Cupriavidus metallidurans CH34: one gene and its partner. Each later gene encodes a partner of the first gene's protein in a complex. Links are inferred from orthologs where the notes say so. Each region holds a gene or a part of one and is shown in the gene's direction. Other genes may lie near its edges.

The links.
Region 2: the proteins of cheY (region 1) and fliM are in contact, whole or in part, in a crystal structure (PDB 1F4V), measured with the Escherichia coli proteins. The link is inferred for Cupriavidus metallidurans CH34 from one-to-one orthologs.

Annotation. Positions count from the first base shown.
Region 1 is NC_007974.2:227,182-242,184, forward strand. The notes cover bases 5,588-8,277. They hold cheY (chemotaxis response regulator CheY), read left to right. Parts: upstream 5,588-6,584; coding sequence 6,585-6,971; downstream 6,972-8,277. Other genes in these bases: RMET_RS19190 (protein-glutamate methylesterase/protein-glutamine glutaminase), read left to right, coding at 5,588-6,512; cheZ (protein phosphatase CheZ), read left to right, coding at 6,984-7,619; RMET_RS19205 (M20/M25/M40 family metallo-hydrolase), read left to right, coding at 7,748-8,277. Also shown: flagellar motor stator protein MotA, read left to right, coding at 1-151; flagellar motor protein MotB, read left to right, coding at 165-1,142; chemotaxis protein CheA, read left to right, coding at 1,203-3,218; RMET_RS19175 (chemotaxis protein CheW), read left to right, coding at 3,243-3,737; RMET_RS19180 (CheR family methyltransferase), read left to right, coding at 3,801-4,712; chemoreceptor glutamine deamidase CheD, read left to right, coding at 4,709-5,371; more of RMET_RS19190, read left to right, coding at 5,439-5,587; more of RMET_RS19205, read left to right, coding at 8,278-9,106; RMET_RS19210 (YceH family protein), read left to right, coding at 9,222-9,953; flagellar biosynthesis protein FlhB, read left to right, coding at 10,232-11,374; flagellar biosynthesis protein FlhA, read left to right, coding at 11,371-13,458; flagellar biosynthesis protein FlhF, read left to right, coding at 13,468-15,003. UniProt on the Escherichia coli protein: Involved in the transmission of sensory signals from the chemoreceptors to the flagellar motors.
Region 2 is NC_007974.2:1,987,919-2,003,184, forward strand. The notes cover bases 12,314-15,266. They hold fliM (flagellar motor switch protein FliM), read left to right. Parts: upstream 12,314-13,261; coding sequence 13,262-14,272; downstream 14,273-15,266. Other genes in these bases: fliL (flagellar basal body-associated protein FliL), read left to right, coding at 12,627-13,115; fliN (flagellar motor switch protein FliN), read left to right, coding at 14,265-14,735; fliO (flagellar biosynthetic protein FliO), read left to right, coding at 14,732-15,266. In the rest of the region: RMET_RS27035 (beta-keto acid cleavage family enzyme), read left to right, coding at 1-66; RMET_RS27040 (Bug family tripartite tricarboxylate transporter substrate binding protein), read left to right, coding at 184-1,176; RMET_RS27045 (porin), read left to right, coding at 1,486-2,646; RMET_RS27050 (SDR family NAD(P)-dependent oxidoreductase), read left to right, coding at 2,741-3,499; RMET_RS27055 (SDR family NAD(P)-dependent oxidoreductase), read right to left, coding at 3,579-4,325; RMET_RS27060 (beta-keto acid cleavage family enzyme), read right to left, coding at 4,387-5,322; RMET_RS27065 (TauD/TfdA dioxygenase family protein), read left to right, coding at 5,523-6,368; RMET_RS27070 (RBBP9/YdeN family alpha/beta hydrolase), read left to right, coding at 6,396-6,965; RMET_RS27075 (Bug family tripartite tricarboxylate transporter substrate binding protein), read right to left, coding at 7,020-8,012; RMET_RS27080 (AraC family transcriptional regulator), read left to right, coding at 8,299-9,342; RMET_RS27085 (bifunctional aconitate hydratase 2/2-methylisocitrate dehydratase), read right to left, coding at 9,587-12,178. UniProt on the Escherichia coli protein: FliM is one of three proteins (FliG, FliN, FliM) that forms the rotor-mounted switch complex (C ring), located at the base of the basal body.

The DNA of each region.
Region 1 (15,003 bases):
CGAATGCATCAAGGTCACGCTGCTGGCGTCGCTCAATGGTTACGCACCGCTGGTGGCGGTGGAGTTCGGCCGCAAGGTGCTGTACTCCACGGTACGTCCGTCGTTCCTCGAGCTCGACGACCACGTCCGCGAAGTCAAGAGCCTGACCTGACGGGAGAGCAGTCATGAGCAGCGCCCAGGACCTGCGTCCGATCGTCATCAAGAAGGCGAAATCACATGCCAAGCCGCATGGCAACCATAGCTGGAAGATCGCCTACGCCGACTTCATGACGGCCATGATGGCGCTCTTCCTGGTGCTGTGGCTGCTGAGTTCCTCATCGCCAAAGGTCCTCGTCGGCGTGGCCGAGTATTTCCGCACGCCGCTCAAGGTGGCGATTGCCGGCGGCGACAAGAGCAGCCTTTCGACGAGCGTGATTCCTGGCGGCGGCAAGGACGTGACGGCCAAGGATGGCGAGATCATGAAGGCGCAGACCAACGATCCGGCAGCGGATGCCCAGCGCCGCCGCGACCAGATCGAGAGCGAACGGCTGCGCGGCCTGAAGAAGCGTCTGGAACAGATCATCGAAAACAACCCGGTACTGCGCCAGTTCCGCCCGCAGTTGCTGCTCGACATCACCAGCGAAGGTCTGCGCATCCAGATTCTCGATACGCAGAACCGTCCGATGTTCCGCACCGGCAGCGCGGCGGTCGAGCCGTACATGCGCACGATCCTGCGTGAGATCGGCCCGGTGCTCAACGAGCTGCCGAACAAGGTCAGTCTTTCCGGACATACCGACTCGGCCAAATACATGATGGGCCAGCGTGCCTACAGCAACTGGGAACTGTCTGCTGACCGCGCCAATGCGTCACGGCAGGAACTGGTTGCAGGCGGCATGGAGGAAGGCAAGCTGCTACGCGTGCTGGGTCTGGCGGATACGATGCCGCTGGAGAAGAACGATCCGCTGGCACCGGTGAATCGCCGTATCAGCATCGTCGTGCTCAACCAGCGCGCCCAGGCCCAGTTCGAGGCCGAGAACGCCAGCGCCGCCGATGTCACCGTGCAGGCTCAGAAGGGCCAGGCGGCACAGGACGTGCAGGCGCAGCTGGGGAGCGCCTCGGCTGCCGGCGCGGGCGAAAGCAAAGGCAAGGGCAAGGGGGAATGACGCGTGTCGCCTGAACAGGGCGGCGCATCTTCCAGGGCAATCTAGCGAGTCAGGACGACCATGTCTGTCGATATCGATATCACGCAGTTCTACCAGACCTTCTTCGAGGAGGCGGAGGAACTGCTCGTACAAATGGAGCAGCTGCTGCTCGAGGTGGATATCGAATCCCCCGATGCGGAAGCGCTCAACGCGATCTTCCGTGCCGCGCATTCGATCAAGGGCGGCGCCGCGACGTTCGGCTTCACGGCGCTGACCGAAACCACGCACATCTTCGAGAATCTGCTGGACCGCACGCGTCGGAGGGAACTAGCTCTCTCGCGCGTCATCATCGACACCTTTCTGGAAACCAAGGACGTGTTGCACGATCAGCTCAACGCCTACCGTAACGGCACCGAACCCGATCCGGAAACGCTGGCGCGCATTTGCGCCGTGCTGCAGCAACTGGCCCAGGAAGCCAGCGGCGAGGCGGCACCCGCGCCTGCCGCCACACCGGCGCCAGTGGCTGCATCCGCGCCCGCTGCCGCACCGGCTGGCGGCAATCTCAAGGTGAGCCTGATCAAGGTATCGGCCGCCGACCAGGCCCTGCTGCGCGAGGAGCTTGCCAACCTGGGCGAGATCACCGGTCAACAGGAATCGGACGGCGACCTGATCATCTGGCTGAACAGCCAGTGCAGCCCCGACGACATCATCGCGGTCTGCTGCTTTGTGATCGACGAGAAGCAGATCGCCGTGGAAACGGTAACGCCAGGTGAGGCACCGGCGGCACCGGTCGGTGCGCCGACGCCCGCGCCCGTAGCCGCGCCGGCAGCCGTCGCGCCTGTCGCGCCCGCCGCCGCACCGGTGGCTGCCAAGGAGAAAGAAAAGGCCAAGCCCGCCGCCGCGCACAGTCCGGATGCCGGTTCGATCCGCGTGCCGACCGAGAAGGTCGACCAGATCATCAACCTCGTGGGCGAACTGGTCATCACGCAGTCGATGCTGGCGCAGACCGCGTCGTCGCTGGACCCGGTGCTGTTCGACCGCCTGTTCTCCGGCATGGGCCAGCTCGAGCGCAACGCGCGCGATCTGCAGGAAGCGGTGATGTCCATCCGCATGATGCCGATGGACTACGTGTTCTCGCGCTTCCCGCGTCTGGTGCGCGACATGATGGGCAAGCTCGGCAAGCAGATCGATCTGGTCACGTTCGGCAAGGCAACGGAACTGGACAAGGGCCTGATCGAGCGGATCATCGATCCGCTGACCCATCTGGTACGAAACAGTCTCGACCACGGCATCGAAACACCAGAGAAGCGTATCGCCGCCGGCAAGGAGCCGACCGGACAACTGATCCTCTCCGCGCAGCACGCGGGTGGCAACATCGTCATCGAGGTGAGCGATGACGGCGCCGGCCTGAACCGCGAGCGCATCCTGGCCAAGGCGATGCAGAACGGCCTGCCGGTCTCCGAGAGCATGCCCGACGACGAAGTCTGGCAGCTCATCTTCGCGCCGGGCTTCTCCACGGCCGAAGTCATTACCGATGTCTCCGGCCGGGGCGTTGGCATGGACGTGGTCAAGCGGAACATCCAGGAGATGGGCGGCCACGTGGAAATCAGCTCGCGCGCCGGGCTGGGCACCACCACCCGCATCGTGCTGCCGCTGACGCTGGCGATTCTGGACGGCATGTCGGTACGCACTGGCGAAGAAACCTTCATCCTGCCGCTGAACTGCGTGATGGAGTCGCTGCAGCCGTTGGCCGACGACGTGCACACCGCCGCCAACGGCGAGCGGGTGATGAACGTGCGCGGCGAATACCTGCCGCTGCTGGAACTGCACAAGGTCTTCAACGTGGCCAACGCGGTGCAGGAGCCCACGCAGGGTATCGCCGTGATCCTGGCGGCCGAAGGCAAGCGCTTCGCGCTGCTGGTGGACCAGTTGATCGGGCAGCACCAGGTGGTGCTCAAGAACCTCGAGACCAACTATCGCAAGGTGCCGTGCATTTCCGCCGCCACCATCCTCGGTGACGGCAGCGTGGCCCTGATCGTGGACGTCGGCGCGCTGCAGCGCACCGGTGTGCGCCGCCAGGCCCCGATGGCCGCGTAGTAATCGACAGCAAGGAGAACGGACATGGCCGGCATCGGACATATCGATACCCAGGGCAGCGAAGCCTCGGGTCAGGAGTACCTGGTCTTCACGCTGGGGACGGAAGAATATGGCATCGACATCCTCAAAGTGCAGGAGATCCGCAGCTACGAGACGGTGACGCGCATCGCCAACGCGCCAGACTTCCTCAAGGGCGTGACCAACCTGCGCGGCGTGATCGTGCCGATCGTCGACCTGCGCCTGAAGTTCAAGCTCGGCAACGTGCGCTATGACCACCAGACCGTGGTGATCATCCTGAACGTGGCCGGCCGCGTGGTTGGCATCGTCGTCGACGGCGTATCGGACGTGCTGACGCTCACTGGCGATGACATCAAGCCCGCGCCGGAGTTCGGCGTGTCGGTCTCCAACGAACATCTGACCGGGCTGGGTTCGGTGGAAGGCCGGATGCTGATCCTGATCGACATCGAACGCATGATGACCAGCCCAGAGATGGAATTGATCGAGGCCGAGCTCGCCTGATGCTTGCCGGCACGTCCGGCAGCCCGCATCGCCGACTCCCCGGTACCTTGAAGGACATACACCATGACGCCGCTCCGTTCTTCCTCCAGCGCCATCAGGAAGCCAGGCGCGGCTATGACGCCGGGTGCGCCCGTGCTGGCGCCATTGCGCGATGAGATGCGCGACTTTCTGCTGACCGAGCGTGACTTCGAGAAGATCCGCGCGCTGATTCACAAGCGCGCGGGCATCTCGCTTGGCAGCCATAAGCGAGAGATGGTCTACAGCCGGTTGGCCCGGCGGCTGCGCACACTGCAGCTTGCGGACTTCAGCACCTATCTCGCGCAACTCGAAGCCGACGAGCGTTCGTCGGAGTGGGAGTACTTCACCAACGCGCTGACAACGAACCTGACGTCGTTCTTTCGCGAGGCCCATCACTTTCCGCTGCTGGCCGAGCACGCCAAGAAAATCGGGCGACCCTACAGCGTCTGGTGCGCCGCGGCGTCGACCGGCGAGGAGCCGTACTCGATCGCCATCACGCTGGCGGAAGCGCTGGGCGAACGCGCGGGCACGGTGCTGGCCACGGACATCGACACCCAGGTGCTGGCCAAGGCGCGCAGCGGCATCTACACCGCCGAGCAGGTTTCGCGGCTGTCGCAGGAACGGCTCAAGCGTTTCTTCCTGAAGGGCACCGGCGCGCGGGCCGGGTCGGTCAAGGTCAAGCCGGAGCTTGCGGCGACGGTCACCTTCGAGCCGCTGAACCTGCTGGCGCCGGATTGGGGCTTGCGCGAGAAATTCGACGCGATCTTCTGCCGCAACGTGATGATCTACTTCGACAAGCCGACCCAAGGCCAGATTCTCGAACGGTTTGCACCGCTGCTCAAGCCGAACGGCCTGCTGTTCGCGGGGCACTCGGAGAACTTCTCGTACGTCACCCGCGCATTCCAGTTGCGCGGGCAGACCGTATACGAGCTGACGAACAAGAGCGGAGCTGCATGATGCGTGGCACGCCCCAGATGCCGGAGGCCATCGCCACCCGGAAGTATTTCGACCGCGAATTCGACCGGCAGGCCATCAAGCTGTTGCCCAACGAGTACTACGTGACGGCCGAGGACGTCGTACTCACGACCGTCCTGGGATCGTGCGTGTCCGCGTGCATTCGCGACGAAGTGGCCGGCGTCGGCGGCATGAACCATTTCATGCTGCCCGACGACGAGAACGCCGGCGCCGACCGGATGCTCTCTACGTCGATGCGCTACGGCTGCTACGCGCTCGAAGTGCTTATCAATGAACTGCTGAAGATGGGCGCGCGTCGTGAACGGCTGGAGGCCAAAGTATTTGGCGGTGGCGCGGTGCTGGCCAACATGACGACCCTAAATATCGGGGATCGGAATGCCGATTTCGTACTGAAGTACCTGCGCACGGAAGAAGTGCGCGTGGCCGCGCAGGATCTGCGCGGACCGCACGCGCGACGTGTCAGCTACTTTCCACGTACCGGCCTTGCACTGGTCCGCCGGCTGACGCGCCAGGACGATACCGTAGGCATCGAACGCGAGGAACGTGCCCTGGCACGCGCGCTGTCCACGTCGACGAAGGCACCCGCGCGAGGCGCCGTGGAACTGTTCACGCGACAGACCACGGCCAGGATCCCGACCTGATGTCGGGCGCGCGGGACGTACAAGACGCGTCATACACGAAATACACGCAAGAGACGTAGAGACCAACATGACTGCCGCGAAGATCAAGGTGCTGTGCGTGGACGATTCCGCGCTGATACGCAGCCTGATGTCGGAAATCATCAACAGCCAGCCGGACATGGAGGTGGTGGGTACCGCCCCGGATCCGCTGGTGGCGCGCGACCTGATCAAGCGCGTCAATCCGGACGTGCTGACGCTGGACGTAGAAATGCCGCGTATGGACGGCCTGGATTTTCTTGAGCGCCTGATGCGCCTGCGGCCGATGCCGGTGCTCATGGTGTCGTCGCTGACCGAGCGTGGGTCCGAGATCACGATGCGCGCGCTGGAACTTGGCGCCGTGGACTTCGTGACCAAGCCGAAGCTCGGTATCCGCGAAGGCCTGCTGGACTACACGCAGACGATCGCGGACAAGATCCGCGCCGCATCGCGCGCCCGCGTGCGTGCGCGTGCGGAGCAGAGCGCTGGCGCGGCGCCCGTCGCGCCGATGCTGCGCGCGCCGCTGTTGTCGACGGAAAAGCTGATCATCGTCGGGGCCTCCACGGGGGGCACCGAGGCGATCAAGGATTTCCTGACGCCGCTACCGCCCGATTCCCCAGCGGTCATGATCGTCCAGCACATGCCGGCAGGTTTCACGAAGTCGTTCGCGCACCGCCTGAACGGCCTGTGCCGCATCACGGTCAAGGAAGCCGAGCATGGCGAGCGTGTGCTGCCGGGCTATGCGTACATCGCGCCCGGCGATTCGCACCTGCTGCTGGCGCGTAGCGGTGCGAACTACGTGGCGCACCTGTCTCAGGAAGCGCCGGTCAATCGGCACCGACCGTCCGTGGATGTGCTGTTCGATTCCGCCGCGATTCACGGTGGCAAGAACGTCACGGGCGTGATCCTGACCGGCATGGGCAAGGACGGCGCGCGCGGCATGTTGCGCATGCGCGAGGCAGGCGCCTACAACCTGGCGCAGGACGAGCAATCCTGCATCGTGTTTGGTATGCCGAAGGAAGCCATCGCGGCCGGCGGTGTGCATGAAGTGGTGCCCCTGCACCAGATGAGCCAGCGCGTCATGGCGCACCTGGCTACGTTTGGCGCGCGGGCGCAGCGCGTATAGCGCGCGAGAGGTCAGATAAGCAGCAATCATCCGGATGGCATGGCCATCCGCAACCGTTTTGGAGCCGTAACAGTGGACAAGAACATCAAGATTCTCGTGGTCGACGACTTCCCGACCATGCGCCGGATCATCCGTAACCTGCTCAAGGAGCTTGGCTTCACCAACGTGGACGAAGCCGAGGACGGCGCGGCCGGCCTGGAGAAGGTCAAGGATGGCAGCTTCCAGTTCGTGGTTTCGGACTGGAACATGCCGAACATGGACGGCCTGACCATGTTGCAGACGATCCGTGCAACGCCCGAGATCGCCAAGACGCCGGTGCTGATGGTGACGGCCGAAGCCAAGAAGGAGAACATCATCGCCGCCGCGCAGGCAGGCGCCAATGGCTACGTGGTCAAGCCGTTTACCGCCGCCACGCTCGACGAGAAGATCACCAAGATCTTCGAGAAAATGGGTCAATAAGAGGGACGCGACATGTCGACGACTCCGACTTTCAGCAATGAAGCGGCCGAGCAGATCATCCATCGCATCGGCAACCTGACCCGGATGCTGCGCGACAACATGCGGGAGCTGGGGCTCGACAAGGAAATCGAGCGTGCCGCCCAGGCCATTCCCGACGCGCGCGACCGACTGAGCTACATCGCCGCCATGACCGAGCAGGCTGCCGAGCGTTCGCTCACGGCCGTGGAACTGGCGCAGCCGCTGCAGGAAGAACTCGAGGCCAAGGCCACCGCGCTGGACAAGCGCTGGGGCGAGTGGTTCGAGCAACCCGTGGAGTTGGGCGATGCCCGCGCGCTGGTGCTCGACACGCGCGAGTTCCTGACCGAGGTTCCGGAGAAGACCAAGGCCACCGGCAGCCATCTGCTCGAGATCATGATGGCCCAGGACTTTCAGGACCTGACGGGCCAGGTGATCAAGAAGATGATGGACATGATCCGCACGCTGGAGCAGGAACTGCTGCAGGTGCTGATCGACAACGTGCCGGCCGATCGGCGCGTGGAAGCGCCCCCTTCACTGATCAACGGTCCGCAGATCAACCCCGAAGGCAAGGCCGATGTGGTGTCGGACCAGTCGCAGGTGGACGATCTGCTGGCGAGCCTCGGCTTCTGAGGTTGTTTGTAGATAGTAGATAGGCTACCGCTCTCCCGCATCGCGGGAGAGCGGCGCTTCAGCGTACCTTCGCATTCACTGGCACAATCGCAGCAAACACGGTTTCCCCCTGCCAGAGGATTGCCCCCATGCCTGCTCGCTGTACCGTTGTTGCCCTCGCAGCCGCCGCACTTGCCGGAATGCTTGTCGGAATTGCCCACGCGCAGACGCTGCCCCTCCCACAGGTCTCCCCAGCGGTAGACACTGCCTACACCAAACTCGAAGCATCCCCGGCCTACAAGAAGCTGATGACGGACGTCCGCGCCGATGACGCGCGCGCGCTGACCGAGCTGAAGACCATGACCGAGATTCCCGCGCCGCCCTTCAAGGAGCGCTCGCGCGCCGAGTACTTCGTCTCGCGGCTCAAGGCGCTTGGCCTGGCCGATGCCCACATTGATGCCGAAGGCAATGCGATCGGGATCCGCAAGGGCGTTGGCAATGGCCCGAAATTGTTGATATCCGCCCACCTCGATACGGTCTTCCCCGAAGGCACCGACGTCACCGTCAAGGCGCGCGACGGCAAGCTTTACGCCCCCGGTATTGGCGACGACACGCGCGGACTAGCCGTGCTGTTGTCGTGGTTGAAGGTGCTCAACGACAACAATGTGCGGACGGCTGGCGATCTGGTCTTCGTGGGCAACGTCGGCGAGGAAGAGCTTGGCAACCTGCGCGGCATGAAGGCGGTGTTCCGCGAGCATCCCGACATCGACGGCATGGTCGGCATCGAACCTGGCACCGGCGATCGCGTGCTGACGCAAGGCACCGGCAGCCATCGCTACGAAGTGACCTTCCGCGGTCCCGGCGGCCACAGCTTTGGCGCGTTTGGCCTGCCCAGCGCTATCCACGCCATGGGGCGCGCCATCAGCAAGATCAGCGATGTGCGCACGCCATCCGATCCCAAGACCACGTTCACGGTCGGCACGGTTTCTGGCGGCACGTCGGTCAATGCGATCGCGGGCGATGCGCGCATGGCGGTCGATATCCGTTCGAACGGCACGCCGGCCCTGCTGGAAACCGAAAAGCACATCATGGATGCGATTGCAGCCGGGGTTGCGGACGAGAATCGTCGTTGGGCGCCAGCCAAGAGTCAGGAAATCACGTTCCAGACAAAGCTGATCGGCGATCGCCCGGCCGGGCAGACGCCGACCGACTCGGTGATCGTGCAATCGGCTGTCCGCGTGATCCGCGCCAACGGCAAGGAGCCGCCAACCCTGCGGGGCGGCAGCACCGACGCCAACGTGCCGATGGCGCTGGGCATTCCGGCCATTATCATCGGCAGCGGCGGCAAATCGGGTGGCGCACACTCGCGTGACGAGTGGTTTGACCCCACCAATGCCTGGGAAGGCGCGCAGTGGGGCCTGACCACTGTGCTGGGTCTGGTCGGCGTGGACGGTGTGGAAGCGCCGCTGCTGGCACGGCGCCGGGGCAATCCGCCGATCACACGGTAAGGGGCTACGGGGGGCCACGGGGGGCGGCGCGGGCTCCGCCATCTCCAGGCGAGGTTGCGCCAGCCGCCCGCTTGCGCTTCAATGGTCGCCTTGCCGACCAATGCCGTAGCCTGAAATGACCGATACCCCCGACACTCCTGACACCCCCATGGCAACCGGGGCTTCGTCCCGCCCGCCACTGCGTGCGCTGACGCCGCTTGAGGGCCGCGTGGTGGCGGTGCTGCTTGAAAAGCAGTTCACTGTTCCCGATACCTATCCGTTGTCGCTCAACGCGCTGGCCGCAGGCTGCAACCAGAAGACCGCGCGATCGCCGGTGATGAGCGTCGGCGAGGACGAGATCCTGACCGCCATCGATGGCCTCAAATCGCTGAGCCTCGTGTTCGAAGGCAGCAGCAGCCGGGTGCCCCGCTTCGAGCAAAACCTTGCCCGCGTGCTTGGCGTGCCAAGCCAGTCCGCGGCGCTGCTGTCCACGCTGCTGTTGCGTGGGCCGCAGACAGCGGCGGAACTGCGCCTGAACACGGCGCGGCTGCATGCATTTGCCGATATCTCGTCGGTCGAGGCGTTCCTGGACGAGCTGGCCGAACGCGATCCCGCCCTGGTCGTGAAGCTGCCCCGTGGCCCGGGGGAGCGTGAACACCGCTGGACGCACCTGCTATGCGGCGAAGTCAGTCTGGCCGAAGCGCCGGGCCTTCGCACGAGCGCGAGCATCGAGATCGCGCCGTCGGAGCTGGAGGCGCTCCGGATCAGCCATCGCGAGCTGGAAGACAAGGTGGCGCGCCTGCAAGCGCTGGTCGAGGAGATGGCCGAACAGCTGGGCATCTCCATCGATCCGGATCGCCTGTCCTGAGCCCGCGCGCCCTGCGATGCGGCGTCGCCTGACGCGGCATCGCGCTGCATCGTAAAGGCGACATCATGCCGCCGGATGCCAGCCGGACAGTGCGCGATCCCGGCATTTTCGGGCGTTCCCCCTAAAGATCGGCACCCAGGGGACCGTTAACGCCGCTGCCCCCTCCATTCCTGAAACAGGGACCTGTTTCCCCGCCTTTTCCTCCCAATGCTTCCCGCCCGGGGATTTGATAATCCTCGGTGACGAAGTGCCGTCCGCGCTTCGCGCCTGGAGCGTCCATGTCCGAGGAAAGCGATCTCGAGAAAACCGAACCCGCCACAGCCCGGCGCCTTGAAAAGGCGCGTGAAGAGGGGCAGGTGGTGCGTTCGCGCGAGCTCGGCACGTTCGCGATGCTGATGACCGGCGTGATCGGTCTTTGGGCCACGGGCGGCGTGCTGGGCCGCAAGCTCGATGCCGTAATGCATGCCGGCCTCGCGTTCGAGCCGGCCACGGCCTTCGACACGAATCGCATGTTGTCCCAGTTTGCCGCCATTGTCTGGGACGCCCTGCTGGCATTCCTGCCGCTTCTGCTGATGTTCGGCGTCGCGGCACTGGTGACGCCGCTGGCTCTGGGCGGCTGGATGTTCTCGACCAAGTCGTTTTCGCCCGATTTCTCGCGCATGTCGCCGATCTCCGGCCTCGGCCGGTTGTTCTCGGCGCATTCGCTGGTGGAACTGGCCAAGGCCATCGCCAAGTCGTTGCTGGTGGGGGGCGTGGGTGCCTGGATGATCTGGCGCAAGCTGCCGGAGGCGATCGCGCTGATGGACGCGCCGATCCAGGAGGCACTGCTGCACATGATGGAACTGGTGCTGTATGTCAGCGGTGTGGTGGCGGGATCGCTGATCCTGGTGGCCGCGCTGGACGTGCCCTGGCAGCTCTATACGTTCCACAAGAAGCTCCGCATGACCAAGGAAGAGATCAAGCAGGAGATGAAGGAAACCGATGGCGATCCGCACATCAAGGCGCGTATCCGCCAGCAGCAGCGTGCCATTGCGCGCCGCCGCATGATGGCCGAAGTGCCCAAGGCCGACGTGGTGGTGACCAACCCCACGCACTACGCCGTGGCGCTGCGCTACGAGGAAGGCCGCATGGGCGCGCCTCGCGTGGTGGCAAAGGGCGCCGATGAAGTGGCCGCGCGGATTCGCGAACTGGCCGCGGAACACCGCGTGCCGATGCTGTCGGCGCCGCCGCTGGCACGTGCGCTGCATCGCCACGTCGAGCTGGGTCACGAGATCCCGGCCGGTCTGTACACCGCCGTGGCCGAGGTCCTGGCCTGGGTCTATCAACTGAAGAACTGGCACTACAGCTACGGTCCACAGCCCAATGGGCCCGCGGATCTGGTGGTGCCGGATGAACTTGCCGTACCGGAAAGCCGCGCATGAACGCACTGACGAACATCCTCAACATGCCGGGCCTGCGCTCTGGTGCCCAGATGAAGGCGCTCGCGGGGCCGGTGCTGATCATCATGATCCTCGGCATGATGATCCTGCCGTTGCCCGCGTTTGTGCTGGACCTGCTGTTCACGTTCAACATTGCGCTGTCGATCATGGTGCTGCTGGTCGGCATGTACACGCAGCGTCCGCTCGACTTCGCGGCGTTCCCGGCGGTCCTGCTGTTCTCCACGCTGCTGCGCCTGTCGCTGAACGTTGCCTCCACGCGCGTGGTGCTGCTGGAAGGGCATACCGGCCCGGACGCCGCCGGCAAGGTGATCGAAGCCTTCGGCCACTTCCTGGTGGGCGGCAACTTCGCGGTCGGTATCGTGGTGTTCGCGATCCTCGTGGTGATCAACTTCATGGTGATCACCAAGGGCGCGGGCCGTATCGCCGAGGTGGGCGCGCGCTTCATGCTGGACGCGATGCCGGGCAAGCAGATGGCGATCGACGCGGACCTGAACGCCGGCCTGATCAATGAAGAGGGCGCGCGCAAGCGTCGTGCCGAGGTGGCGCAGGAGTCCGATTTCTACGGCGCGATGGATGGTGCGTCGAAGTTCGTGCGTGGCGATGCCATCGCGGGCCTGCTGGTCATGTTCATCAACGTCGTGGCCGGCATGGTCGTGGGCATGGTGCAGCACGACCTGGACTTTGGCACGGCGGTGCATAACTACACGCTGCTGACGATTGGCGACGGCCTCGTGGCGCAGATTCCGGCACTGGTGATCTCCACGGCCGCCGGTGTCATCGTCTCGCGGGTGTCGAACGAGCAGGACGTCGGCCAGCAACTGACCGGCCAGCTCTTCTCGAATCCGCGCGTGTTGTTCATCACGGCCGCCATTATCGGCATGATGGGCATCATCCCGGGAATGCCGCATTTTGCGTTCTTGCTGCTGGCTGCCGGGCTGATCTGGCTTGGTCGGCACATGATGCGCCGCGAGGCCACGGCAGAAGAAACGAAGTCGAACGAGGCGCGCGCGCCTGCCGCGCCGGCCGAGGCCGCCGAAGCGTCGTGGGAAGACGTCACGATGGTCGATCCGCTTGGCATGGAGGTGGGCTATCGCCTGATCACGCTGGTGGATCGCGCCCAGAACGGCGAGTTGCTGGGCCGCATCAAGAGCATCCGCAAGAAGATCGCGCAGGACATCGGCTTTCTGGTTCCGGTGGTCCATATCCGCGACAACCTGGAACTGAAGCCGACCGCCTATCGCATCACGCTCAAGGGCGTAGAGGTCGGCAGTGGCGAAGCCAACCCGGGCCAGTGGATGGCGATCAACCCGGGCCAGGTCACCGGCACGCTGCCCGGCGCGGCCACGCGCGACCCGGCCTTTGGGCTGCCGGCCGTGTGGATCGACGCCGCCCTCAAGGAGCAGGCGCAGGCGTATGGCTACACCGTGGTCGACGCCAGCACCGTGGTGGCCACCCACCTGAACCACCTGATCCAGATGCACGCATCCGAGCTGCTGGGTCGCCAGGAAGTGCAGTCGCTGCTGGACCGCATCGCCAAGGAATCGCCCAAGCTTACCGAGGACCTGGTGCCGAAGACGATCACGCTGACTGGCCTGCAGAAGGTGCTGCAGAGCCTGCTGGACGAAGGTGTGGCGATCCGCGACATGCGCACGATTCTCGATGTCATCGCCGAACACGCGCCGAAGGTCAGCGATCCGGCCGAGTTGACCACGCTCGTGCGCGTGGCGCTGGGCCGCGCGATCACGCAGCAGCTTTTCCCCAACAACGCCGACCTGCAGGTCATCGGCCTCGACGCCGGCCTGGAGCGCGTGCTGTCGCAGGCGCTGGCCAATGGCGGCGGCATTGAGCCGGGCCTGGCCGATGCGGTGCTGCAGCAGGCGCAGGGCGCGGTGGTGCGCCAGGAGCAACTGGGTCTCGATCCGGTCCTGCTGGTGCCGTCGCCGCTGCGGCCGCTGATGGCGCGCTTCCTGCGCCGCACCCTGCCGCAGTTGAAAGTGCTGTCGCATGCCGAAGTACCGGACAACCGCAATATCCGCATCACCGCCATGATCGGCGGCGCAGCGTAAGGACTGAACATGAGCGTGGCAAAGTTTGTGGCGGCCAACGGCCGTGAAGCGATGCGCAAGGTGCGCGAGGCGATGGGCCCGGATGCCGTGGTGCTGTCGAACCGGACCATCGATGGTGGCGTGGAGATCGTCGCCATGCGCGACACCGATCTCGGCGCGGTGAACGCCAATGCGCAGCCTTATGTGTCGCCCACGCCGGCCGCATCCCAGATTCTTGAGACCGCCCCGGCGCAGATCGGCCCGATTGCCATCGCGGCGGCCAATGCCGTCGACGGGCAGGCTACCCGGACCGACGACGGTGCCATTGGCGATCTGCGTGGCGAGCTTGCGTCGATGCGTTCGATGCTCGAGCGCCAGTTTGCTGGCCTGTCCAGCGGCGCCGGCAATGTGGCCGTGGGCGATCCGCTGCGCGAGTCGCTGTTCGAGTGGATGGTGAACGCGGGCTTCTCTGGCCAGTTGTCACGTACGTTGATCTCCCGTCTGCCAGTGGGTACCGATCGTCCGGCCGCCATGTCGTGGATTCGGCAGGAAATCGCGAAGAAGGTGCCTGTGCTGTCCAACGAGGACGCTCTGTTCGATCAGGGCGGCGTGCTGGCGCTGATCGGACCGACCGGCGTGGGCAAGACCACCACCACGGCCAAGCTGGCCGCGCGCTACGTGCTGCGCCACGGCGCCGATCGCCTGGCCTTGCTGACGACCGACCGCTTCCGGATCGGCGCGCACGAGCAGCTTCGCATCTACGGCGACATTCTGGGCGTGCCGGTGCATGCGGTGAAAGACGCCGCTGACCTGCGTTTCGCGCTATCGGCGATGAAGGACAAGCATCTGGTCATCATCGACACCGTTGGCATGAGCCAGCGCGATCGCAGCTTGTCCGACCAAATCGCGATGCTGGCTGGCGTGCAGGCGCCGATGCAGCGCGTGCTGCTGCTCAACGGCGCCGCGCATGGCGATACGCTCAATGAAGTCGTGCACGCCTATCGGCACGACGCAGCCGGCGACGCTGGTGGCATCGACGGGTGCATCATCAGCAAGCTCGATGAAGCGACCCATCTGGGCTCGGTGCTCGATGTGGTGATCCGCCATCGCCTGCCGGTTTTCTATGCTTCCACTGGCCAGCGCGTGCCGGAACATCTGGAACTCGCGCAGGCCAGCACACTGGTGGAACGCGCGTTCATGACGCCGCGTCGTGGCTCGCTGTTCAATGACGCCGACATGGCACGCCGCCATGCCGTTGCAGCGGACGCTGCAACGCCGCGCCCGGCCGAGCGCAATGGCGCCGATGACATGCTGCGTTCGTTGACTGACAGCGCTAATGCCGTAGGCACGTGCGTGGAAGAGTTGAACGCCGCAGGCTACGGCTTCGATGTCGCGCGCCAGCTCTGGCAACAGCGCGGCGCCGGTGCCGTGGGATTGCGCCAGATGGGCCAGCAGGCACGCATGGCGATGTGCCGCGACGCCAGCCGGGCCTGCGAGCGCTATGTGCTCGCCGTATCGCAGAATTTCACCCAGCCGGTGCAAGGTCGTCGCGCGCCGCAGTTGATG
Region 2 (15,266 bases), 1.8 Mb from region 1 along the record:
TTCTCGCCGAATCGTAACGGCGCCAACCAGGGTTTCCTGCGCAAGCAGGAGAACTTGCCGTCCTGAAGTCAGCCCGGCGGGCCGGACGCCAGCCCCTGCCCCCGGGGCTGGCATCGACCTCACGCATCGACCTCACACATCGGTTGAGCGACCGTCAAAAGACCAAGTACATGGAGGTAGACAATGGCATTACGCATGCAAAAGCCGACTGCGGTCGTGCTGGGTGCTGCGGCGCTTCTGGCGCTGTGCGCTTCAGCGCAGGCACTGGCTGAGGACGTCTGGCCCTCGCGCCCGATTCAGATGGTCGTGGCGTCGTCGGCAGGGTCCGGAGTCGATGCGCTGGCGCGCCTGATGGCGCAGCGTCTGTCGATCGCGCTGAAGCAACCTGTCGTTGTCGATAACCGGCCCGGCGGCAGTGGCGTCATCGGGACCAACGCTGTCGTCAAGGCGCCTGCTGACGGATACACGATCCTTTACACCACGGCATCGAACATGGTCGTTGCCCCGGCCGTACTGAAGACCATCCCCTACAACCCCAAGAAAAGCCTTGTACCCATCGCCGAGACGGCCTCGGGTGGCGTGGTACTGCTGGTGAGCAACGACCTGCCGGTCCATAGCCTGCCGGAACTCATCCAGCTGCTCAAGGCGAACCCGGACAAGTACGGCTACGCAACCTGGGCCACGGGATCGTCAGGCCAGTTGATGATGGAATGGCTCAAGAAGCAGACCGGCATGAAGACCGATCACGTCCCGTATCGGACTTCGACCCAGTTGCTGACCGACCTGTCCTCGGGAATCGTGAAGATCGGTTGGACAGACCCGGGCGCGCCAGTCCCATTCCTGCGCTCCGGGAAGGTCCGCGCCATTGCCATTGCCGGCAACGTTCGCGCGCCGCAGCTACCGGAGGTCAAGACCATGGGTGAACAGGGCTACGCGTTCGATGCGGTGGGCTGGTTCGGCATGTTCGCACCGGCAGGAACCAACCCGGCGATCGTGAAGCGGTTGTCCGATGAGGTCAACAAGGCCCAGGCATCCCCGGATCTCGCTGCCACGATGAAGGCCATGAACTTTGGTCCCCCGCCTGTGAAGACAGCGGTGCAATTCGGCGAGACGGTCAGCCACGACCTCGATGTCTGGTCGAAGATCGCCACCGATGCGGGGATTCAGATCGACTAGTGGATTGACGACCGCCAGGCGCCCACGGTGCCCGGCGTCTTGCGTCGACGGCGAGTGGAATTCGCGACGCAAAGCGGAGCAAGCCGTTGATCTGCCTTGCCCGTAGCTCTACTGCAAATCCAAGCGCAAGACAGGACGAACGCCATCGCTCACACAAAGGGCGAGAGCCGTGCTCGCCCATGGATAAACGCGCGGGTTCTGCGCAAGAAAGGGAACCGGACTTCGATTCGGACCTGGCAACGTTCCAGGCCGGTGGCGCCCGCGCGTTACCAGCCTGGAAACCAAAACAATGAACGTGGAGGAGTGCTGGTGAACAAGAGACTTTTTGCCCTGGCCGCCGCTTGCGCGTGTGGCGCGGCCAACGCGCAATCGAGCGTGACCTTGTACGGTGTGGTCGATGTGAACGTGGAATACGTCAACCACGTCGGGGCCGTGCCGCAGGCAGGTAACGGCTACAACCCCGGTCCACCCCAGACGGTGTTTCGCGAGAATTCTGGCGGCTACTCCGGATCGCGTTGGGGTCTTCGCGGCGTCGAAGACCTCGGGGGCGGCCTGAAGTCGATCTTCGTGCTGGAAAACGGCTTCAATGCCGATACCGGCACGCTGCAACAGGGTGGACGCATGTTTGGGCGCCAGGCCTTCGTGGGCCTCGACACACGCTTCGGTGTGTTCACGTTCGGCCGACAGTACCAATCGATTTTCTCCACCATGGCCAACTTCGTCCCAGCGCGATATGCCACGCAGTATGAGCCGACGGGTGTGGTGGCAGGGGCCAATTTCCGCCAGGACAACACGGTCAAGTACTCAGGGACGTTCGGCCCCTTCACCGCGCAGGCGGACTGGTCGTTCGGGGTTGGCACGACGCTGCCGTCCACCTACCCCACGGTGCCGACGGCGGGTGGTGCCGGTGAAGTACCGGGCCAGTTCCGCCGCGATTCGGCCTATGGTGTCGCCTTGAGCTATCTGGCTGGGCCGGTCGGGCTGGGTATTGGCTATGACCAGTGGAATCCGACCATCGGCACGGGCAATGGCACATTCAAGAAGGCCGTTGTCATGGCCAGCTACGCGTTCAACGATACGGCGAAGCTGATGGGTGGTTACCGATGGGGGCAGAACAAGGATCCGGGCGGCACGACGATCCTGCGCGATGACTTCTACTGGATTGGTGGCCAATACCGCTTCTCGTCGGCGCTGGACTTCACGCTCGAGTATGACTATCAGAACGTGAAGAACCTGGGTGGAAACAACGGCGTGGCCAACCCCTGGCAGATTGCCCTGATCGCAGACTATGCTTTCTCCAAGCGAACGGACGTGTACCTGACCACGGCATACAGCAGGAACGCCGGCCTGGCGATGGAATCGGCAGCGAGCGGCTTCGCGACCAGCCTGGCGTTGGGCAATTCCTATGCGCTGGCCAACGGACAGAAATCCATGTTCGGCGCGGCATTGGGGATTCGACACGTGTTCTGAGCGTTCGGCCGGAAGCGCCTTGATGCGACTTGAGGCGACTCGAGGCGACTTCCGGCTTCACTGACGTTGTCCGCATACTGCGGGAGAGCGAACCATGGATCTTGGTCTGAAGGACAAACGAGCGATAGTCACCGGCGGCAGCCGGGGTATCGGCAAGGCGATTGCGCTCCAGCTCGCGCAAGAAGGCGTCGACGTGGTGGTGGCAGCCCGTGGACGCGCGGCGTTGGAAGCGACGGCTGCGGAGCTGGCGACGCTGACAGGAAGACGGATCGTGCCACTCGCCGTCGACACTTCCAGCAAGGCTTCCGTGGACAGCATGGTGAACCAGGCCATCGCCGCATTGGGCGGCATCGATATACTGGTCAACGCCGCTGCATTGCCCGGTGGAATCTCATCGGCGTCCCGGCTCGATGAAATCGACGATGCGCAAGCCATTGAAGACATCGACATCAAGGTGATTGGCTATCTGCGCACCGCGCGGGCGCTCGCGCCACACCTGATTGCCAATGGCTGGGGACGGATCGTGAACATTGGTGGCTTGGCGATCTATCGCACCGGCCGCCCCATTGCCACGCTGCGCAACGTCGGCGTGGCTGCGATCACCAAGAATCTGGCGGATGAACTCGGGCCGAAGGGCATCAATGTCACGGCGGTCCATCCCGGAGCGACACGGACGGAGACAACCGACGCGGCATTCGAGGCCTGGGCCGCGGCAAGGACCTCGCTGGGCCGCATTGTGGAAGCCCGCGAGGTTGCAGCCGTCGTGGCATTCCTTGCATCGCCAGTGAGTGTGGCGATCAATGGCGATGCCATTTCTGTCGCTGGCGGGAGCCCCGGCACCATCAGGTACTGATCGCTCCTGATCGCTGCAGCGCGCGCCGCAGCCCCGACATTCCCGGGGCCCTTGACCGCGCCCCCGGGACACCGCCGACTTACCCGGCGGTCTTCCCACCGTTCACATGAAGGATCTGCCCCGTGATGTACGTCGATTGATCGGATGCCAGGAACAGAATCGCATCGGCGACCTCTTCCGGGGTGCCAACGCGCCCGGCAGGGATCGTCGCAGCGACGGAGGCAAGCCGATCCGCGCCACCGGCAATGCGCCCGAGCATGGCCGTTTCAATCGGGCCCGGCGCCACGGCATTGACGCGGACATTCGCCTGGATGACGTCAAGGGCCGCGGACTTGGTCAGGCCCTCGATTGCGTGCTTGCTCGCCACATACATCGGATTGCGCGGATTGCCGCGACTGCCCATCGTGGACGACAGATTGACAACGACTCCGCGCTGTTGCCCGATCATTGCTTTCAGCTCGTGCTTCATGCAAAGGAACGTCCCAAGGACGTTCGCATCGAACGTCGTCGCGTACGACTGGACGGTCTGCTCGACGATCGACCCCGGTGTGCCCTCCGTCCCGGCACTGTTCACTGCGATATCGAGGCAGCCAAAGCGCTCGACGGCATGACTGACAAGACGCATGACATCGTCCTCACGGCTGACATCGGCCGCCAGGAAGTCTGCTTCCGCGCCCATCTCCCGAAGTTCGGAGATGAGGGCGTCTCCGGCTGCGGCATTCCGCCCGGAACAGACCAGCCGCGCGCCCTTGGCTGCAAAGGCAAGCGCCGTCGCACGGCCGATGCCGGCGGTCGCGCCGGTAATCAAGACAACAGGATGAGACATAAGCGTTTCCTTGGATAAGTCAGGCGAGACTGTTCGTGAGCCCTTGGGGAAGATCGGCCGGTCAGAACGCGACGGCATCGCGGCCCTTTAGCTGCAGCATGTCGCGGGCCTCGTCCGGCGATGCCACGTCGAGGTTCAGCGACCTCAGAATGCCAACCACGCGTTTGACCTGGTCGGCGTTGCTGGTGGACAGCTTGCCGCGGTCTTCCCAGAGTGAATCCTCCAGGCCAACGCGGACGTTTCCGCCCATCGCCGCCGCCATCGATGCAATCGGCATCTGGCTGCGACCAGCGCCGAGCACGGACCAGTAGTAGTCCTTGCCGAACAGGCGCTCCGCGGTGCGGCGCATGTGCATGACATCGTCGGCGTGCGTGCCGATGCCGCCCAACAGGCCGAACACGGACTGGATGAAGAAAGGCGGCTTGAGGATGCCGCGATCAATGAAGTGCGCGGCCGTGTAAAGGTGGCTCGTGTCGTAGCACTCGATCTCGAAGCGTGTGCCGTTGTCGGCGCAGGATTCGAGGATGTAGCGGATCTCCTTGAACGTGTTGCGGAACACACGGTCCTCGGAGCCTTCGAGGTAAGGACGTTCCCAGTCGTGCTTGAACGTCGCGTGCCGGGCGAGCATCGGATAGAGACCGAAGTTCATGGACCCCATGTTCAACGAGGCAACCTCGGGCTTGAGTTGAAGTGCCGGCTGCAAGCGTTCTTCCACCGACATGTTGGGGGCGCCACCAGTCGTGAGATTGATCACGACGTCCGAACGGGCCGCGATCCGTGGGAGAAACGCACGAAAGAGGGCCGGGTCTTGCGATGGCTGGCCATTCTCCGGGTTTCGCGCATGGAGATGGACAATGGCCGCGCCAGCCTCCGCCGCGGCAACGGCCTCGTCTTCGATCTCCCTGGCGGTGATGGGGAGATAAGGCGACATTGTGGGGGTGTGAATACTGCCGGTCACGGCGCAGGTGACGATCACCTTGCTCTGTGGTGCTGCCATGGTGGATGCCCTCCGTTACTTCGCTCGAAAATGAACTGCCCGGTGCGATGTCGCATGCTACGGAACTTGACCTTCGCAGGCCGCTGCTACGGCCGGAATGTCGCGAATTGGAAAGTGAATGTCCTGCCGAAGTAAGCATGGATGCCTGGAACACCAGATACTCGTTGCCAGGCACTTACAAGACAGCAGGAGACATGGAAATGAAGATCAGGCAAATCACCCCTGCGATCGGGGCCGAGATTTCCGGCGTCAACATCGGCGAGGCGGCACGCGATCCGGCAGTCTTCGCCGAGATCCGCGCGGCGCTGCTCAAGCACCGGGTCCTCTTCTTTCGCAAGCAGGAAATCACGCGCGCCGACCACGTGGCCTTCGCCAGCGGCTTCGGCAAGCTGGAAGACCATCCCGTGGTTGGCAGTGTTCCGGACTACCCGGGCCTGGTGAAGGTCTACCGTAGCGACAACCCGCACAGCTTCGAGAACAGCTATCACTGCGACGGTCTGTGGCGCCCCAATCCGGCCATGGGGGCTGTCCTGCGCTGCCTCGAATGTCCCGAGATCGGCGGTGACACCATCTGGGTGAACATGGTGAAGGCGTACGAGGAACTCCCCGATGAGATCAAGTCGAAGATCGACGGCCTGCGCGCCAGGGCCAGCATCGAACACAGTTTCGGGGCGGTAATGACGCCGGAGAACCGCGCGAAGCTGGCGCAGGATCATCCACCGGTGGAGCATCCTGTGGTGCGCATCCACCCGGAAACCGGCGAGAAGATCCTGTTCGTCGGTGCCTCGTTCACGACGCACTTCACCAACTACAGCACGCCGGCCAACGTGCGCCATGGCATCGACAAATCGCCTGGCGCCTCGCTGCTGCTCAACTATCTGACCAGCCGCGCCACCATTCCGGAGTACCAGGTGCGCTGGGCCTGGCAGGAGGGAGATGTCGCGGTGTGGGACAACCGCAGCACGCAGCACTACGCCGTCAACGACTACTATCCGGCGCCGCGCAAGATGGAGCGCGCCGGCATCGTCGGTGATATCCCGTACTGAGCTGAAAGACAGAGGAGAGTGCATTCCATGACATCCGGAAACCAGCCAACGGTCGTAATCGTTCCCGGCTTTCGCGATCACATGCCTGAGCACTGGCAGTCACTGCTTGCGGAGCGCCTGCAGCAGCAGGGGCGAGCGGTGCGCATCGTGCCGCAGATCGATCACGACAAGAGGTTGCGCCGCGCGAGAGTGGAGAACCTCGAGCGTGTCGTCAGCGGCATCCCAGGGCCGGTCATCCTCGTCGCGCATAGCGTGGGCTGCCTGATTACCGTTCACTGGGCACAGGAGACGAAGTGCGCGGTGCAAGGCGCGCTGCTTGCTGCGCCGGCCGACTTTGACAACCCCTTGCCGCCCGGATACACCGATCTGCCGACGCTGGCAAAGGAAGGCTGGACGCCGATTCCACGTCGACAATTGAAATTCCCGAGCATCGTGGTCGCAAGCCGCAATGATCCGCTCGGAAAATTCGAGCGAATCCAGGAACTGGCGCAGGCGTGGGGCAGTCGTTGCATCGACGCCGGGGAAGTCGGGCATCTCGGACCTGTGGATGGCTTTGGCACATGGCCGCTGGCGGAAGAACTGGTTCAGCAACTCTGAGTCAACGCATCGCGGCGCTGGCAACCAGCGCCGCGATTCACCGTCGATTCACCATCAGTCCGGCTTGAAGTGGATGGAGCGCAGCAACGCGCCCTGACGCTCGTACGACTCGCGCACATCCTTGAGAAGCTCATCGGTGGTAGCCGGCGAACCGGGCTCCATACCCATGTCCTCGAGCCTTGGCCGGAGCGTCGGAGATTGCGTCACCTTGAGCGTCGCGTCGCGCATTTTCGTCATCACGGCTGGCGGCACGCCCTGGGCGGACCAGATCCCCATCCAGCTCACGTCCTGCAGGTCTGGATATCCCGACTCGGTAAAGGTCGGAACGTCAGGCAGCGCGGCCATTCGCCTGGGCGATGCCACCGCATAGGCCCTGAGCTTCCCCGCCTTGATGAACGGCAGCGAAGTCGCCGGACCGTCAAACATGAGCGGCACCTGTCCACCCATCACATCCTGCAGCGCGGCCGGTGAGCCCTTGTAGCTCACGGTGCCAGCATCGAGCCCGGCAACGCGATTGAACTGCACACCCATCGTCTGACCGCGCGTGCCGACGCCAAAGTTCGCATAGTCGAACTTGCCCGGCTTCGACTTCACGTACCTGACCAACTCACCGAGGTCCTTCGCGGGCAGATTGGGATTCCCGACGAGAACGAGACCATATTGCGTAAGCTGAGCAATCGGGACGATGTCCTTGAAAGGGTCGTAGGACACCTTGATGGCATGAGGCACTTCCGATGCGATCCCCTTCTGGATCAAGAGGAACGTGTAGCCGTCTCGCGGCGAAGCCAGCATGGTCTGGACGGCGATGGTGCCCCCCGCGCCCGCCTTGTAGTCGACGATGACCGGTTGGCCAAGCGATGCCTGCAACTCACGGGCAACGAGGCGTGCCACGATATCCGCCGTACCACCCGGGGGAGCGCCTACGAGTATCCGCACGGGCCTGGTGGGCCAGTCGGCGGCCCGGGCCGCCTCCATGGCCGGCAGCGCAGAACCAAGGACGAGTGCGAGCGCCATGGCCTGGCGGGCACCGTGAGTGATCCATGTCATCGGGGGCTCCTTTCTATCGGACGGGGGTCATCATCGCCATCGATGTGACGATTGCTCAGGGACTCCCGATTCGGATCATCCCGCCCTACCCCCCCTTCCCGCTTTGCCTATCGCGTCGTGATTTGGCTTTTGGCGACAGCGATTCCAACGCGGAAAGCCGGGGATCGCCGATGAGGCGAATGCAGCGCAAACAACCTTACCTTCGCGCCTGAAGCTCGGGATTCCTCCCGCTTGACAACCCATTGCCGCTCTCTATCATGGGCTTTCATTCTTTAGTCAGTTCCCGATGTCGTTACTTGTCCGGGCCGCAGCCCTCACCAACTACAGCGAGGTCGCTCGTGCCGCCGGGCTCGATCCGGTGCGGATGATGATGGACGCAGGAATCAGTCCGAGCGTGCTGCGCGAACCAGATCTCATGATTCCCGTCGAGCGTTACGGTCGCCTGCTTCAGACCTCCGCAACCATGTCGGGCAACGAGAGCTTCGGGTTGGCCATGGCCGAGTCGCGCCTGCTGTCCAATCTCGGGGCGGTCGGCATGCTGATCCGCGACCAGGCGACGCTGCGTGACTCCCTTACCCTGCTGATGCGCTATCAACCGTTGCTCAACGGCGCGCAGTCACTGGCGGTCGAGGATTGCGGCGGACGGGTCATCATTCGCGAGGTGCTGATCGCTGGCAACGCCCATCAACCAACTCGCCAACGGGTTGAATTGGCGCTTGGGGTCATGGTGCGGTTGATACGTCAGCTCATCAAGGCCGACTGGCAGCCGCAACGCGTGTGCCTGGAACATCCCGCGCCGCACGACCTGAGCGCGCACCACCGGTTCTTCGGTCCCCACGTCGAATTTGATTGTGACTTCAACGGCATCATCTGCGCGAAGGCCGATCTCGATGCGCGCAACCCGTGGGCCGATCCGGCCATGGCGCGCTACGCGCAGCAACTGATAGACGAGTCGGCCGTCATGCAACAGGCGACGATGCTCGAGGACGTGCGGCGCACCATCCTCCTGCTGTTGCCCAGTGGCCGTTGCAGCGCCGAGCAGGTCGCCGATCACCTGGGCGTCGTGTGCCGCACGGTCCAGCGCCGGCTGGCCGAACGTGGGCAGAGCTTCTCGTCGATGGTCAATGAAATCCGTACGGAGCTCGCGACGCGTCATGTCATCGAGAGCGATCGTCCATTGACCGAGGTGGCGACCCTCCTCGGCTTTTCCGCGCCGAGCGGATTCTCGCGCTGGTATCACGCGCAGTTCGGTTGCAGCCCCAAGGAGAGCCGGGCCGCGCATGGCACCACACGCCGACAGACCGCATCCGCACCAGCGAGCAATGCGTGATGCTGGCCGCAGCTGATCACGCGTAAGCGGCGACCGGAGAATCAGCCACTAGCCAGCACGATCCGGCCGATCTCCTTCACGCTGGTCCATCCCCCCAATGACAGTCACACGCGGCAGCCATCAGGCAATCCTGATCGGGCTTGCGCAATCACCCATGAAAAAACCCCGCGTGCGCTTCACGCGCACGCGGGGTTCATCGGACTTCAGTTCGCTCCTCGGCGTCGCCGCCGAGGAACATCGACACTTAGATCGACACCGTGTCCGCGACTTCCTTGAAGTCTTCGATCTGGTCGAAGTTCATGTACTTGTAGATCTTGTCGCCGTTGGCGTTCAGCACGCCCATGTCGGCCATGTACTCTTCCTTGTTCGGGATACGACCCAGGCGCGAGCAGATGGCAGCCAGTTCGGCGGAGCCGAGATACACGTTCGTGTTCTTGCCCAGACGGTTCGGGAAGTTACGCGTCGAGGTCGACATCACCGTCGCGCCTTCGCGCACCTGTGCCTGGTTACCCATGCACAGCGAGCAGCCCGGCATTTCAGTACGCGCGCCAGCGGTGCCGAACACGCCATAGTGGCCTTCCTCGGTCAGCTGCTTCTGGTCCATCTTGGTCGGCGGGGCGACCCACAGCTTCACGGGGATGTCGCGCTTGCCTTCCAGCAGCTTCGAAGCGGCACGGAAGTGGCCGATGTTGGTCATGCACGAACCGATGAACACTTCGTCGATCTTGGCGCCGGCCACGTCGGACAGCGTCTTCACGTCGTCCGGGTCGTTCGGGCAGGCCACGATCGGCTCGTGCACGTCGGCCAGATCGATTTCGATCACGGCGGCGTACTCGGCGTCGGTGTCCGGCTCCAGCAGCTTCGGATCGGCCAGCCATGCTTCCATGGCCTTGATACGGCGCTGCAGGCTGCGCGGGTCCTGGTAGCCTTCGGCGATCATCCACTTCAGCAGCGTGATGTTGCTGTTGATGTATTCGATGATCGGTTCCTTGTTCAGGCGCACCGAGCAACCGGCGGCCGAACGCTCTGCGGAGGCGTCGGACAGTTCAAAGGCCTGTTCCACCTTCAGGTCGGGCAGACCTTCGATTTCGAGGATACGGCCCGAGAAGATGTTCTGCTTGCCTTGCTTGGCCACGGTCAGCAGACCCTGCTTGATCGCGTACAGCGGAATGGCATTGACCAGGTCACGCAGCGTCACGCCAGGCTGCATCTTGCCCTTGAAGCGGACCAGCACCGATTCCGGCATATCCAGCGGCATTACGCCGGTGGCGGCGGCAAAGGCAACCAGTCCCGAACCGGCCGGGAAGCTGATACCGATCGGGAAGCGGGTGTGCGAGTCGCCGCCGGTGCCCACGGTGTCGGGCAGCAGCATGCGGTTCAGCCACGAGTGAATCACGCCGTCGCCCGGACGCAGCGAGATACCGCCACGGGTGCTGATGAACTGCGGCAGCGTGTGGTGCGTCTTCACGTCCACCGGCTTCGGATAAGCGGCGGTGTGGCAGAACGACTGCATCACGAGGTCGGCCGAGAAGCCCAGGCAAGCCAGATCCTTCAGCTCGTCACGGGTCATCGGGCCAGTGGTGTCCTGCGAGCCCACCGAGGTCATCTTCGGTTCGCAGTACGTGCCCGGGCGGATGCCCTTGCCTTCGGCCAGGCCGCATGCGCGGCCGACCATCTTCTGGGCCAGCGTGAAACCCTTGCCGGTGTCGACCGGGTTCTGCGGCAGGCGGAACAGCGTCGACGGGGGCAGGCCCAGCGACTCGCGGGCCTTGGCGGTCAGGCCACGGCCGATGATCAGCGGAATGCGGCCACCGGCGCGCACTTCGTCGAACAGCACGTCCGACTTCACCTTGAATTCAGCGATGACTTCGCCGTTCTTCAGGGCCTTGCCTTCGTAGGGACGCAGTTCCACCACGTCGCCCATTTCCATCTTCGACACGTCGAGTTCGATCGGCAGCGCGCCGGCGTCTTCCATCGTGTTGTAGAAGATCGGAGCAATCTTGCTGCCCAGGCACACGCCACCGAAACGCTTGTTCGGCACGAACGGGATGTCTTCGCCAGTGAACCACAGCACCGAGTTGGTGGCCGACTTGCGGCTGGAGCCGGTACCGACCACATCGCCAACGTAGGCCACCAGGTGGCCCTTGTCCTTCAGCGACTCGATGAACTTGACCGGGCCACGCTTGCCATCTTCTTCCGGCTGGAACGCGGCGCCTTCGCGCTTGTTCTTCAGCATGGCCAGCGCGTGCATTGGGATGTCCGGGCGCGTGGTGGCGTCAGGGGCCGGCGACAGGTCATCGGTGTTGGTCTCGCCCGGCACCTTGAACACGGTGATCGTCAGCGATTGCGGCAGTTCCGGACGGCTCGTGAACCATTCGGCGTCGGCCCAGCTTTGCAGCACGGCCTTGGCATTGGCGTTGCCCTTGTCCGCCTTTTCCTTCACGTCGTGGAAGGCGTCGAACATCAGCAGCGTCTTCTTCAGCGCCTCGGCAGCCACGGTGCCCACTTCGGCATCGTCCAGCAGCTCGATCAGCGGCGAGATGTTATAGCCGCCCAGCATCGTGCCGAGCAGTTCGGTAGCGCGGGCGCGCGAGATCAGCGGGGTCTTTTCCGAACCCAGGGCCACGGCGGCCAGGTACGAGGCCTTGACCTTGGCGGCGTCATCCACGCCTGCAGGCACGCGATAGGTAATCAGGTCCAGCAGCGCCTGCTCCTCGCCCGCCGGCGGGTTCTTGATCAGTTCGATCAGGTCGGCGGTCTGCTTGGCGGTCAGAGGCAGAGGGGGAATGCCAAGCGCAGCGCGTTCGGCGACATGGGCGCGATAGGTATCAAGCATAGGAACCTGCTGGTAATAGGGTTGTAACGGTACTGCCGTCTCTGTGAGGACTGGTGCGCAAGGCGGCCAGTTGCGCGTGATTGTAGACCGAAGTCCCCGCCAGATCAAATGTCTTATATCTTATATAAGAGTCGATACGAGCAAACCGTTACAGATCAATTACTTACCGAAACACGATTCATCTGCCCCCGCAAGCACTTTGCCGGAGCCCCACTTGGCCGCACGGTGCCGCGCGGACGGACCTGGTGACTCGCCCGCCGTGCCGGTCTTAAGTTCCGCTCTTCACATTCGTTAACCAGCAAGGAGGCGCAAATGGCGCTCCTATGCACCCGTGCGCCCGACGTCCGCCCAGCTCAAACGGCCAAGCTGAGCGGGATTCCCCCTTTTTATCGGCCCTTTGCTTGCCTGCAATTCGGGAAGAATGCAGGCATTCCGACACAGGCATCTCATGGCGAACACGCTTTCCCCCTCCCAGACCGGTGGCACCCCGAGCAAGCGCGGCCGGCTCCTGCTGATCGGCGGCGGTGTGCTGGTGGTGGCGCTGGGCGTTGGCGGCTTCGTGCTGGGCAACATCATCGGTGGCAGCCGTCAACCGGCGGCTCCTGCTGCCCCGGTGGTGCCACCGCCGATCTTCGTGCCGCTGGATGCGTTCACCGTGAACCTCAAGAGCGAGGATGGCGACCGTTTCCTGCACACCGGCCTGTCTCTGAAGGTGGCGGACAGCGACACCCAGGCACGGCTGTCGCAGTACCTGCCCGAAGCGCGTAGCCGCATCCTGCTGCTGCTTTCGGCACGCCAGCCAGCCGATCTCGCCACCGTCGAGGGCAAGCAGAAGCTCGCACGCGACATCCAGGCGACCATCAGCCAGCCGTTTGCCGCAGGCCTACCGCCGCAGAAGATCCTGGACGTCTTGTTTACATCGTTCGTGGTGCAGTAAGCCGTGTGCCTGCCTCGCGAACCCTGAACCAAATCCGATATGAAACTGCCCGCCGAACTTCACCTCTGCCGCCGCATCGCGCGCGGCGCCTGAAGCCGGCCATGGACCGTTTCATCCTTAAAGCCGTTCACGGGGCAGGACACTAGATGGCCTACGACAAGTTCCTCTCGCAGGACGAGGTAGATGAACTACTGAAAGGCGTATCGGGCGAATCCGATGCGCCCGTGGCAAGCGCGCCGGTCGCCGACGATGGCGGCGTGCGTCCGTACAACCTGGCCAACCAGGAGCGCATCGTCCGCGGCCGCCTGCACACGCTCGAGATCATCAACGAGCGTTTTGCCCGCGCCCTGCGCACCGCGCTGTTCAACTTCATCCGCCGCGGCGCCGACATCTCGGTAGGCACCGTGCGGATCGAGAAGTACGGCGATTTCGTGCGCAACCTGCCCGTCCCGACCAACCTGAACCTGGTCCACATGAAGCCGCTGCGGGGCACCGCGCTATTCGTGTACGACCCGAACCTGGTGTTTCTCGTCGTCGACAACCTGTTCGGCGGCGATGGCCGTTTCCACACCCGCGTGGAAGGCCGCGACTTTACCCAGACCGAGCAGCGCATCATCCGCCGCATGCTTGACCTCACGCTTTCCAGCTACGGCCAGGCCTGGCGCACCGTGCATCCGATCGAGTTCGACTATGTCCGCTCGGAGATGCACACGAAGTTCGCCAACGTCGCCGGCCCGAACGATGCCGTGGTCACCACCGCGTTCCACATCGAACTGGGCGCCGTGGGCGGGCAGCTTCATATCTGCATCCCGTTCTCGATGATCGAGCCACTGCGCGATCTGCTGATGAACCCGCTGCAGGACGAGGTCGAGGTGGACAAGCGCTGGCTCGGCCAGCTCTCCAACCAGCTACGTGCCGCCGAAGTGGAACTGGTGGCCGAATTCACGCACCTGCGCAGCACCGTGGCCGAGGTCCTGGCAATGCGCGAAGGCGACGTGCTGCCGATCGAACTGCCGGAACACATCTTCGGCAAGGTGAACGGCGTGCCCGTCATGCAGTGCGGCTTCGGCACCATGAACGGCCAGTACGCGCTGCGCGTGGAACGGATGCTCAATTACCAAGACAGCGATTCCAACAAGGAAACCGATCATGACTGACGGCACCCAGGACAAGCCGGTCGATCCAATGGACGACTGGGCCAGCGCCCTCGCGGAGCAGACCAGCGCCGAGCAGGCAACGTCCACTGCCGCGCCGGCGCCCAGCGCTGCCGCACCGGCGGCGCAAGCCATGCCTGCCGCCACGCCGGCAGCTTCCACGGTATTCCCGCCGCTGGCGCAGGAAGCGCCGCCGGGGTTCCACAACGATATCGGGATGATTCTCGATATTCCCGTGCAGCTCACGGTGGAACTCGGCCGCACCAAGGTACCCATCAAGAACCTGCTGCAACTGGCGCAAGGTTCGGTCGTGGAACTCGACGGCCTGGCCGGCGAACCGATGGACGTGCTTGTCAACGGCTACCTGATCGCCCAGGGCGAAGTGGTGGTGGTCAATGACAAGTTCGGCATCCGCCTGACGGACATCATCACGCCGTCGGAACGTATCCGGAAGCTCAACAAATGATGGTTGCCGCGCGCCGGCTTGCCGCGGGCATTGCCCTTGCGGGCGTTGCCGCTTCCGGCGCGCAGGCTGCCGACGTCGTACTCAGCACGGCCCAGGCGGGCATGCCCACCGGCGGCGCCGCGACCAACACCACTACCAGCGCCACTACTAGCAACACCGGCGCCAACGCTCCCGTCATCAGCAGTGGGGCCAGCCTGGCGCAAGCCGGTCTGGGCCTGTTCGCCGTCATCGCGCTGATCCTGGCGATGGCATGGGTGGCGCGGCGCGTCGGCCTGGTGCGCCAGGGCTCGGGCAATGCGTCGATGAAGGTGGTCGGCAGCCTGATGCTTGGTCCGCGCCAGAGGGTGGTCACGGTGGAAGTGGGCGGTACCTGGCTGGTGCTTGGTGTGTCGCCCAATGAAATCCGTCCGCTTCACACGCTGGAAGCACAACCGCACACCGGTTCTCCGGACGATTCGCGGCCGGGCTCCCAGGCGGACTCAGGAGTGTCCCGGAACATGCAGGGCGGATTCGGCGAGCGACTGATGCGCG